DNA from 3 places in the uncultured Zoogloea sp. genome. Region 1 is predicted to be linked to each of the others. Evidence: predicted binding sites of a transcription regulator. Region 1 holds the regulator's gene; each other region holds the start of a gene.

Region 1 (3,501 bases):
CCCCGTTCCGCGAAACCCTGTTCGACATCCTGTACGGCGAAGGCACCTCCCGCGAGGGCGAGATCATCGACCTGGGCGTCCAGCACAAGTTCGTGGACAAGTCCGGCGCCTGGTACGCCTACAACGGCGAGAAGATCGGCCAGGGCAAGGACAACGCCCGCGAATTCCTCAAGAGCAACCCGCACATCGCCCGCGAGATCGAAAACAAGATCCGCGTCGCCGTCGGGCTGCCTGAGATGGCCGTGATCACGCCCGCCGCCCCCGCCGCGGCAGCCTGAACGTCTCCGGCAGGAAACACCGTCGTCCATGGCCACCAGTCTGCATGAGCGGGCCCTGCGCTGCCTGGCCCAGCGGGAGCATTCCCGCGCCGAGCTCGCCCGCAAGCTGGGCACCCTCGGCAGCGAGGAAGAGGTGAGCGCCGAACTCGACCGTCTGGTCGAGCTTGGCCTCCTCTCCGACGCCCGCTTCGCCGATGCCTACGTGCGCGCCAAGGCGGCCCGCTTCGGCGCCTCCCGGCTCAAGAGCGAGCTCGCCCGGCGCGGCGTCGACGCCGAGCAGATCGGCCTGGCCATTGCCGACAACTGTCCGGAAAGTGAATTCGAACGCGCCTGCGACATCCATCGCCGAAAGTTCGCCGCAGCACCGGCAGACGCGCGAGAATGGGCGCGCCAGGCGCGTTTTCTTCAAGGTCGCGGCTTCTCGACCGAAATCATTCGTAGAGTCCTGAAAGAACACCCCGGCGATGAGCCTGCTTAAAGTCAGCAACCTGCGCAAGAAGTACAAGGCCCGCACCGTCGTCCACGACGTCTCCTTCGACGTCGGCAGTGGCGAAGTGGTCGGCCTGCTCGGCCCCAACGGCGCCGGCAAGACGACCTGCTTCTACATGATCGTCGGCCTGGTGGTCGCCGATGGCGGCGAGATCACCCTCGACGACCAGGTGCTGACCCATCGCCCGATCCACCAGCGCGCCCGCCTCGGCCTGTCCTACCTGCCCCAGGAGATGAGCGTCTTCCGCAAGCTCACCGTGGCCGAGAACATTCAGGCCGTGCTCGAACTGCAGAAGCTCAGCAAGGCCGAAATGGCCGAACGCCTCGAACAGCTCCTCGGCGAGCTGGGCATCGAACACCTGCGCGACAACACCGCGATCTCCCTCTCCGGCGGCGAGCGCCGGCGCTGCGAGATCGCCCGCGCCCTCGCCTCCGACCCGCGGCTGATCCTCCTCGACGAGCCCTTCGCTGGCGTCGACCCGATCGCCGTGATCGACATCCAGAAGATCATCCGCTTCCTCAAGGAAAAGGGCATCGGCGTCCTCATCACCGACCACAACGTCCGCGAAACCCTCGGCATCTGCGACCGCGCCTTCATCATCAATGCCGGGGAAGTGCTGGCCAGCGGCCGCCCGGAAGACATCGTCCGGAATGAACAGGTCCGTCAGGTTTACCTCGGCGAGCACTTCCGGCTTTAAGGCATCATTGTTGTCATGAAGCCCAGCCTCCAGCTCAAACTCTCCCAACATCTCGCGCTCACCCCGCAGCTACAGCAGTCCATCAAGCTGCTGCAGCTATCGACCCTCGAGCTCAACCAGGAGATCGAGAAGATCCTCCTCGAGAACCCGATGATCGAGCGGGACGAGCCGGAATCGAACCTCGGCTCCAGCCGTCTCGAAGCCCCCGGCCCGGCCGCCCCCGCCGGCAGCGAGGCCGCCCATGAGCGCGAGCAGGAGCAGGCCCGCGAATCCGACCAGCGCGAGCGCGACACCGACCGGGAGTTCGACTTCGCCGAAGGCGGCGACTGGCAGGGCTCCGGCAGCGGCTCGCGGGACGATGATGACGACAACGATTTCCAGGATCTCCAGGCCACGGTCACCACCCTGCGCGACCACCTGGACGCCCAGATCGCCCTCACCCAGCTGTCCGACCGGGATCGCGCCCTCACCCGCTTCATGATCGAGGCCCTCGACGACGACGGCTACCTCAGCCAGGCCCTCGAAGACCTCCTTCCGCTACTCCCGCCCGAGCTCGAAGTGGATCTGGACGACCTCACGATCGCCCTGCGCCACATCCAGAGCCTCGACCCCTGCGGGATCGGCGCTGCCGACATCGGCGAATGCCTCGGCCTGCAGCTGCGCGCCCTGCCGCCCAGCCGCGAACGCGAGCTGGCGCTGGCCATCGTCGCCGAACACCTCGAACTCCTCGCCGCCCGCGACTACCTCAAGCTCAAGCGCGCCCTGCGCTGCACCGACGACGAGCTGCGCGAAGCCCACGCCCTGATCCTCGACCTCAACCCCCGGCCCGGCGCCCGCTTCGCCCAGTCCGACATCCGCTACGTGGTTCCGGATGTCATCGTCCGCAAGGTCCGCAACACCTGGGTTGTTAACCTCAACCCGGATGCGATGCCCAAGCTGCGCATCAACCAGCTTTATGCCCAGATCCTGCGGGACAACCGCGGCGCCAGTGGCTCCCTGTCCAATCACCTGCAGGAAGCCCGCTGGCTCATCAAGAACGTTCAGCAGCGCTTCGACACCATCCAGCGTGTGTCGCAAGCGATCGTTGACCGGCAGCGTCAGTTCTTCGATTATGGCGATGTGGCGATGCGCCCTCTGACACTGCGTGAAATCGCCGAACAGTTGGAATTGCACGAGTCCACCGTCTCGCGGGTGACCACCCAGAAGTACATGGCCACACCAAGAGGCATTTTCGAGTTCAAACATTTTTTCGGCAGTCACGTCGCCACCGACACCGGTGGGGCGGCTTCCTCGACGGCGATTCGGGCGCTGATTCGCCAGCTGGTAGCCGCGGAAGACAAGAAGAAACCCTTGTCCGACGCCAAGATTGCCGAGTTGTTGGGCCAGCAGGGTATCGTCGTGGCACGCAGGACCATCGCAAAGTGTCGCGAGTCCCTCGATATCCCGCCGGTCAGTCTGCGCAAAACCATCTGACAGAAAGGTAAGAACCATGAACCTCAACATCACGGGGCATCACGTCGAAGTTACGCCGGCCATCCGCGAATACGTCACCTCCAAGCTCGATCGCGTGATCCGTCATTTCGACAACGTCACCAGCGTCGGCGTGATCCTCTCGGTGGAAAAGCTGCGTCAGAAGGCCGAAGTCACCGTTCACGTGCGTGGCAAGGACATCCACGTCGAGAGCGAGGATGCCGACATGTATGCCGCCATCGACGCCCTGACCGACAAGCTCGACCGCCAGGTTCTGAAGTACAAGGACAAGGCCTCCGATCACGGCCATGACTCCCTGAAGCAGCACCTCGCCGAATCCTGATCTTCGGCCCCAAGTAATCCCCTTCTCCCCGGGACCGTTGTGGCTATAATGCGCCCCAACTGACACAACGGCCCCGGCGGCACCCGCCCCCGGATTTTCCAGATTCGTTCCCGGAAACCTGTCCCGGTCCCACCGCGTACAGGAGCGTCCCGCCCATGAACCTCATCGCCAAACTTCTGCCTCCAGCCAATGTGGTCGTCGGCCTCGAGGCGAGCAGCAAGAA
Region 2 (3,501 bases), on a different contig from region 1:
CCGCGGAAGCCTTCGCAGCGCACCGGTACGACGGGCTTCTCGATGGCGGCGGCCGCCTTCTTGGAGACCGACTCGATGTCGTCGCCGATCAGGCCGATCGGGCATTCGGACTGAACCGAGATGCCGCGGTGCAGCGGGAAGAGCTGTTCGATCTCCTCGATCAGCTTGGCGAGTTTCTTGTCGCCGCCGAAGACGATGTCCTTCTCCTGGAAGTCGGAGGTGAAGTTCATCGTGCCGAAGGAATCAACACCGGTGGTGCCGACGTAGTAGTTGCGGCGACCGGCGCGGGAGTACTGGCCGCAGCCGACGGGGCCGTGGGAGATGTGGATCATGTCCTTGATCGGACCCCACACCACACCCTTGGAACCGGCGTAGGCACAGCCGCGGATGGTCATCACGCCGGGCAGCGACTTGCGGTTCGAGGTGATGCACTTCTTGGACTGCTCGATGGTCTGGTCGTTGACCGCCAGGTGCTTCTTGCGGTCCTTCTGGGCTTTTTCCGGATAAACCTCAAGCACCTCGGCGATGAGGGCATCGGTTTCTTCGCGAGACAGAGTCGTCATTTTTTCCTCCTGACGCCGCCACCAATCTGTAGCCGACGTACTGGTTGAAGTTGGCGGGCGCCGGAGCCCCCGCCGGTCTTGCGATGCTTAGGCGGCGGCAGCGGCGTCGGCGGCCAGCTCGGCAGCGGTCTTGCCGACGATCGACTCGTCTTCCGCTTCCATGATGCCGAACTCCATCAGCAGGTCTTCCAGCTCTTCCATCTCGATCGGGGTCGGGATGACGAAGTTGGTGTTGTTGTTGATCTTCATCGCCAGCTGACGGTATTCGTCGGCCTGCTTGTGCTTCGGGTCGTATTCGATGACGGTCATACGACGGATCTCGGCGTGCTGCACGGCGTTGTCACGGGGCACGAAGTGGATCATGGTGGTGCCGAGGCGGGCGGCCAGGGCCATGATCAGTTCGTCTTCGCGGTCGGTGTTACGGCTGTTGCAGATCAGGCCGGCCAGACGCACGCCACCGGAGTTGGCGTACTTCACGATGCCCTTGGAGATGTTGTTGGCCGCGTACATGGCCATCATTTCGCCGGAGCAGACGATGTAGATTTCCTGAGCCTTGTTCTCGCGGATCGGCATGGCGAAGCCACCGCAGACCACGTCGCCCAGCACGTCGTAGAACACGAAGTCGAGGTCTTCGTCGTAGGCGCCTTCTTCTTCAAGGAAGTTGATGGCGGTGATGACGCCGCGGCCAGCGCAGCCGACGCCGGGTTCCGGGCCACCGGACTCAACGCACTTGACGCCGCCAAAACCGACGGACAGGACGTCCTCGAGCTCGAGATCCTCGACGGAACCGGCTTCGGCAGCCAGGTGCATCACGGTGGTCTGGGCCTTGCTGTGCAGGATCAGACGGGTGGAGTCAGCCTTCGGGTCGCAGCCGACGATCATCACCTTCTTGCCGGATTCGGCCAGCGCGGCGACGAGGTTCTGGGTGGTGGTGGACTTGCCGATCCCGCCCTTGCCGTAGATGGCGCATTGACGCAGTTTTGCCATGGTGTAATCTCCTTGATCTGTCAGTCGATTTGAAAATGAAGCAGTGAGAGTCGCACCTCCACTTCAGCATGTTGCGTGCCAGGTCGGCTGACAGAACCCAAGTGTTTGATACATCAGAAAAAAGTCAAAAAGGCCCGGTTGTGGGTGGAATGTACGGATGCGACAAATCCCCCACGTCTTGTAGGGGTGATGACAAGGCGACACTCCCCCGCGACGCCCGTCTGCCCATCAACCGCTGCAACCTCCCGGCAGTCATCCTCGGCAGCCTCGCCTACCAGCGCCATCCGGCGCCGCTGCTCCTCGACGGCATCGCCGAACTCCACCCCGATCTCTTCCGCCGCCTCGAAGCCGCCTCCGACGCCGATCGTCCGGACGTCTTCCGCGACTACATGACGGTGCGCTTCCGGCTCGAATGGCCGGAGGAAGTGGGCCTCACCGGCCGCAACAATGCGCGGGCTAAGGCCAACTACATCAAGGTGATCCGGGGGTGGAGTTTTGATTCGGACCGCGGGGAAGGGGCCGTCCTGAAGGGCTGGGTCGAATCCCGTTTCGGGCTCACGCCGCGCTACCACCGGGAGGCCCTGCGCGATCCGTCCGGCGACGCCTACCGCCGCTACACCGAGATGCGCGCCCAGGGCCTGTACGGCACCAACGCCCTCGAGGCCCAGCTCGACCTGCTGTACACGTATTGCCAGTTCGAACTGGCGCGGCGCCACGGCACCAGCCGCCACGTCACGCTGTACCGGGGCGTCAATCGGCTGGCCGACCACGAGGTGCTGGAGAAAGGCGCCGGCGGCGAGCACGTGGTGCTGCTCAACAACCTCAACTCCTTCACCTGCAGCCGCGACCGCGCCTGCGAGTTCGGCGACTACATCCTGTCGGTGGAGGTGCCGCTCACCAAGGTGCTCTTCTACTGCGGGCTGCTGCCCGGCGCCCTGCAGGGGGAGGATGAATTCCTGGTGATCGGCGGCGTGTCGTCGGTGGTGCTGTCCACCTTCTAGCGGTCGGCTCGCGGCTGCCGTTCACTCAGCAGCACCAGCTCGCCAATCCCATACAGAAAGGGAAACGGAAACGCCAGCAGCGAATAGCCGATGCAGGTATCGCCGTTGCAGCTGCCCAGCACGTTGATGTTGAGGAAGGCCCACAAAAGCCCCAGCCAGAACGGAAAGGCCCAGTAGAAGAAGCGCGCCGCCCTGCGCCGGCCGGCATCCGACACCCCCAGCCGGCGGCCCAGCGTGCCGCGCAACGCCTGCACCACCCGGATCGGCGCGGCCACGCTGCCCACGAAGAGGGCGAGGGTGATGACGAGCCCGACGGCATGGATGTCTGGAGTGAAGGGCATGACGAGCGGGCTGGGTGGTGGGCGGTGGCGCGATGATCCTCGGCCAGGCGGCCCCTGTCAAAGCGTGCTCGCGCTGGGGTGAGATCGGACAATGCAGAGCCGACAAAGCCGCCTGTCGCAAAGTCGACAATGGCGTTTTTCGTCGGATCAGGGGCCCCGCCGTTGCTGGGTGCGCAAGCGGGCGTGGAAATTGCAGTAAGGGCTGCATACCCCACTTGCGAGCCCAACCATGACACCCGAACTTCGCGCCAAACTGATCGCCGGCATCACCGACGGCAGCATCGTTCCCTATATCGGCCCCGGCGTGCTGGCCGACGTGAAGAACGCCGCCACCGGCGCCCCCATCCCCGCCGACAGCGATTCGCTGATCTACGCCATGAACGACGGCAAGCCCATGGCGCCCAAGCTCATGTACGAGTTCCCCCGCGCGGCGATGAACGTGGAGCTCAAGCGCGGCCGCACGGCCGTCACCAAGTTCCTCACCCGCACCTACGGCGAGACCGCCTGGACCCGCGGCGCCTTCCACGACTGGCTGAAGGACATCGCCCCGCCCTACGTCATCGACATCAACCGCGACACCCAGCTGCAGGATTCCTACGCCGACGCGCC
Region 3 (3,501 bases), on a different contig from region 1:
AGCGGCCGCACATCGCCCTCGTCACCTACCGGGGCCGCGAGCACTCGCGCCTCACGCCGCTCACCCGGCTGGGCAACTTCCCGCTCAAGGCGCCCACCGGACGCTACGACCTGCTGGGCAACCCGATCCTCACCGACGGCGACGTCCTGATCGACTCGGTGCACCGCTTCAAGGGCCGCGCCGCGCCCTGCGTGATCCTCACCGAGATCGACTTCACCACCCTCGACGACGCCGCCATCCGGCGCCTCTTCGTGGGTGCCACCCGGGCCACCCTCAAGCTGATCCTGGTGGCCACCGACAGCGCCGCCGCGGTGCTGCGCGAGCGCCTCCTGCCCGCATCCTGACCTTTCCCCGGAGTCCCCGATGCCGTCCCCCACCCACTGCTTCACCTACGGCTCGCTGATGTGCGAGGACATCATGGGCGCCGTGTGCGCCGCCCGCGCACCCTTCGTCGCCGCCACCCTCGACGGCTTCCGGCGCTCGCCGGTGACCGGCGAGGAATACCCCGGCATGGTGCCCGCCCCTGGCGAGCGGGTCGAAGGCGTGCTCTACCTTGATCTGCCCGAATCCGCGTGGCCGCGCCTCGACCACTTCGAGGGCATCGAATACAGCCGCGAGCAGGTAAGCGTGCGCACCGCCGACGGCCGCTCGCTCGCCGCCTGGACCTACGTCTTCAAGCCCGAATTCGCCAGCCGGCTCGGCCCCGGCGAATGGGATTTCCAGCGCTTCCTCGCCACCGGAAAGGCCCGCTTCACCGCGCAGTTCATGGGCTTCGACGAATCCACCCGCCCATGAAAAACGGCGGCCGCAAGGCCGCCGGACGGTTGAGCCGGGGCTGACTCAGCCGCGCAAACGACGCACCCCCAACCAGCCGAGACCGCTCAGCATCAGGGCCAGGGTGCCGGGTTCGGGCACGCTGCCGCCGCCCGGATTGGTCGGGTCGACCACCGGGGCGAATTCGCTGTTGAACACCCAGCGCCGGATGTCGTGGTCGGCCGTCGCCGCGCCGGTGCCCGAGGTGAAGCCCACGAAGGCGTTGGTGGTGCCGAGCACCGACACCAGATCGACGGTGTAGCTCATCAACGCGGCCGCCGGGCGGGTGTCGTTGAGGGCCAGACGCACCTCGAGGCTGTCGGTCACACCGTTGTAATCCACCCAGGCGTGGAAGATGCTGCCGCTGTCGAGCTGGGCCGGCAGGGTGTCAGCGCGCGCCACCGAGCACACGCTGCCAGCAAGGTTGATGCCGGCGTGGTTGCCGTTGTTGCCGTCGCAGGGGCCGTTGTCCCAGTTGTCGAACTCGACGCCCACGCTGTTGGCGAGGCCGTCGTAGCCGATCCCTCCGCCACCGCCGCCGGCCGTGTTGGCCACGGTCTGCACGGTGAACACGATGCCGTCGGCACCGCCACCGCCCTGGTTGGTGAACTGGAACTCGAAGTAGCTCGAGAAGGACGCGTCCGACGCCAGCGAGATGGCGTTGGTCAGGAAGGCGCTGCCCGACTGGGCGTAGTTGTTGGTGAGGCGCAGCACCCGCTCGTCGCCGACATTGGGACCGACCACGCCCACGCCGCCGGTGTCGATGGTGGCGGTGACGCCGTTGAGGGTGAAGTCGGCCAGGCTGTTGAAGTTCTGCATGTTCACCAGCAGCGCGTGGGCCGGCGCCGCGGCAAACATCGCGCCGGCCACGCCCAGTGCGCCGGCAAGCTGCCGCAGGCGCGCGCCCGCGAACGTCGGAGATTCAGTGCTTTTCGACATGGAAAACCCTCCCGATGCGGTCAGAAATGCGCGCGCCAGCCTTCCGGCGAGCGATATCCAGACAGAAGCATAAGCCATGCCAAAAAACACAAGATGCCCCTGTCCTGCCGCGAGGGTCTTGTTGCCCAAAATGGTCAAGAGCGTTGAGCCATGGGCTTTTCGGGGACACGCCCGAACCGTGAACCCGGTTTGGGTATTTATAAAAATCAACGATTTGAGAAAATCGTCAGATACCCACTCTGGGCACCGCCGGGCGGCCGCCGGACGTAAAAATGCCGCCAGGTGTTAAAAATTCCGACACCTGACGGCACTTTTGATTGACGCCGGCTGCCCGGCTGCGGGTCAGATCACCGTTTCCTTGTCCTCACCCCCCAGCACCTCCAGCAGCGCGGGGATCAGGCGGGACAGTTCACCGCTCATCAGGGCGAAATCGGCCTCCATCTGCATGTCGGCGGATTCGGCGTTTTTGTCGGCTTCCTCCTTGATGATGTCGAGGAAGGCGACCCGCTTGATCTCCATCTTCTCGGTCAGCACAAAGCTCACCCGGTCGTCGAAGGTGAGCGCGAGGCGCGTCGGGAGCTTGCCGGCGGCGAGGTGGTCCTGCACGTCCTTGCCGTCCAGCGCGTGGCGCACGTAGCGCACGGCGGCCTTCTCGTCGGTGACGGCGCGCAGCTCGCAGTCCAGGTCGATGGTGAAGTTGCCGCTGGCCTCGTTGGCGGCCAGCCAGCCGGTCATCACCGACACCGGCGACAGTTTGGTCTTGACCATCTTCACCGGCAGCTCGTCCAGGGTGTCACGCAGGGCTTCGAGGACTTCCTCGGCGCGGGCCGGGCTGGAGGCGTCGATGATGAGCCAGCCGCCCACCGGGTCGATCCACGCGAACACGCGGCGGCGGCGGGTGAAGGCGCGGGGCAGCAGCTCCTGGAGCACGGCCTCCTTGATCTCCTTCATCTGCTTGCGGCCGGGCTTGTAGCCCTGCTGGGCCTCGATCATCTCGGCCTTGTCGGCGGCCACGTCATTGACGACGGACGAGGGCAGCAGCTTCTGCTCGACGGCCAGCGAGATGAGGAAATGGCCCTTCACCGGCAGCACGAAGCGGTCGTCCTTGGTGGGCGAGCTCCAGCCGCGGCTCGCCATGTCCTGGCTGCCACAGGGCTGGAAAGGACGGGCGGCGAGCTTTTCCTGCAGCGTGTCGGCGGTGAGCGCCCAGTTTTCGGGGAGACGGTAGATCTGGAGGTTGCGGAACCACATGGCGGGGTACATCCGTGCTGATGGAAAAGAGGCGGCATTGTAGCGGCTCAGGGCCGACCGGGAAGGGGCCGTGACCTTGCAGTGGTTGACGCTCTGAATTTCAGAGTTATAGACTCTGAATCACAGAGTAAAACCGTACGGAATATCAAGTCATGGCCGACCCGATCACCCGCCAGCTCGACAGCATCCAGTCCATGCTCACCCGCGGCCAGCGCAACCTGCGCATGGAGCGCCACAGCCTGATCCTGTGGGGCCTCGCCGGCGCCGGGCTGTTCACGGCGAGCGATCTGGTATTCACCGCCGAGCAGATCCCCGACACCGCCAGCCGCGCGGTGGCCTGGCTGCTGCTGCTCGCCGCGGCGCTGGGCGGCACCGGCTTTGCCGACTGGCACCTGACCCGCCGCGTGAAGGCCGCGCGGGACGAGACGTGGTCGTTCATCCACCGCCAGGTGGTCAAGCTGCTGTGGCTCTTGATGGCGGTGGGCACGCTGTTCACCT

Evidence for each region. Region 1 encodes sigma-54, which starts transcription at its own class of promoters, with help from an activator protein. Its sites were predicted from a motif close to TGGCACGCTTNCTGCTNA; they were not measured.
Region 2: a site for sigma-54 is predicted at 1,614-1,631, ahead of nifH (nitrogenase iron protein). Genes of this name have one in related genera too.
Region 3: a site for sigma-54 is predicted at 1,817-1,834, ahead of Q0672_RS00070 (PEP-CTERM sorting domain-containing protein). Genes of this name have one in related genera too.

Annotation. Positions count from the first base shown of each region.
Region 1 covers NZ_CALAYQ010000024.1:29,076-32,576, reverse strand. The annotation lists gene recA (recombinase RecA) at 1-278, shown strand, start outside; gene recX (recombination regulator RecX) at 307-756, shown strand; gene lptB (LPS export ABC transporter ATP-binding protein) at 743-1,465, shown strand; gene Q0672_RS02380 (RNA polymerase factor sigma-54) at 1,481-2,938, shown strand; gene raiA (ribosome-associated translation inhibitor RaiA) at 2,955-3,278, shown strand; gene ptsN (PTS IIA-like nitrogen regulatory protein PtsN) at 3,434-3,501, shown strand, end outside.
Region 2 covers NZ_CALAYQ010000175.1:1,813-5,313, reverse strand. The annotation lists gene nifD (nitrogenase molybdenum-iron protein alpha chain) at 1-563, opposite strand, end outside; gene nifH (nitrogenase iron protein) at 651-1,550, opposite strand; gene Q0672_RS19495 (NAD(+)--dinitrogen-reductase ADP-D-ribosyltransferase) at 1,700-2,551, shown strand; gene Q0672_RS19490 (hypothetical protein) at 2,548-2,892, opposite strand; gene Q0672_RS19485 (SIR2 family protein) at 3,122-3,501, shown strand, end outside.
Region 3 covers NZ_CALAYQ010000002.1:2,563-6,063, forward strand. The annotation lists gene Q0672_RS00060 (ATP-binding domain-containing protein) at 1-344, shown strand, start outside; gene Q0672_RS00065 (gamma-glutamylcyclotransferase family protein) at 364-795, shown strand; gene Q0672_RS00070 (PEP-CTERM sorting domain-containing protein) at 841-1,752, opposite strand; gene Q0672_RS00075 (recombination-associated protein RdgC) at 2,095-3,003, opposite strand; partial or broken gene Q0672_RS00080 (hypothetical protein) at 3,156-3,501, shown strand, end outside.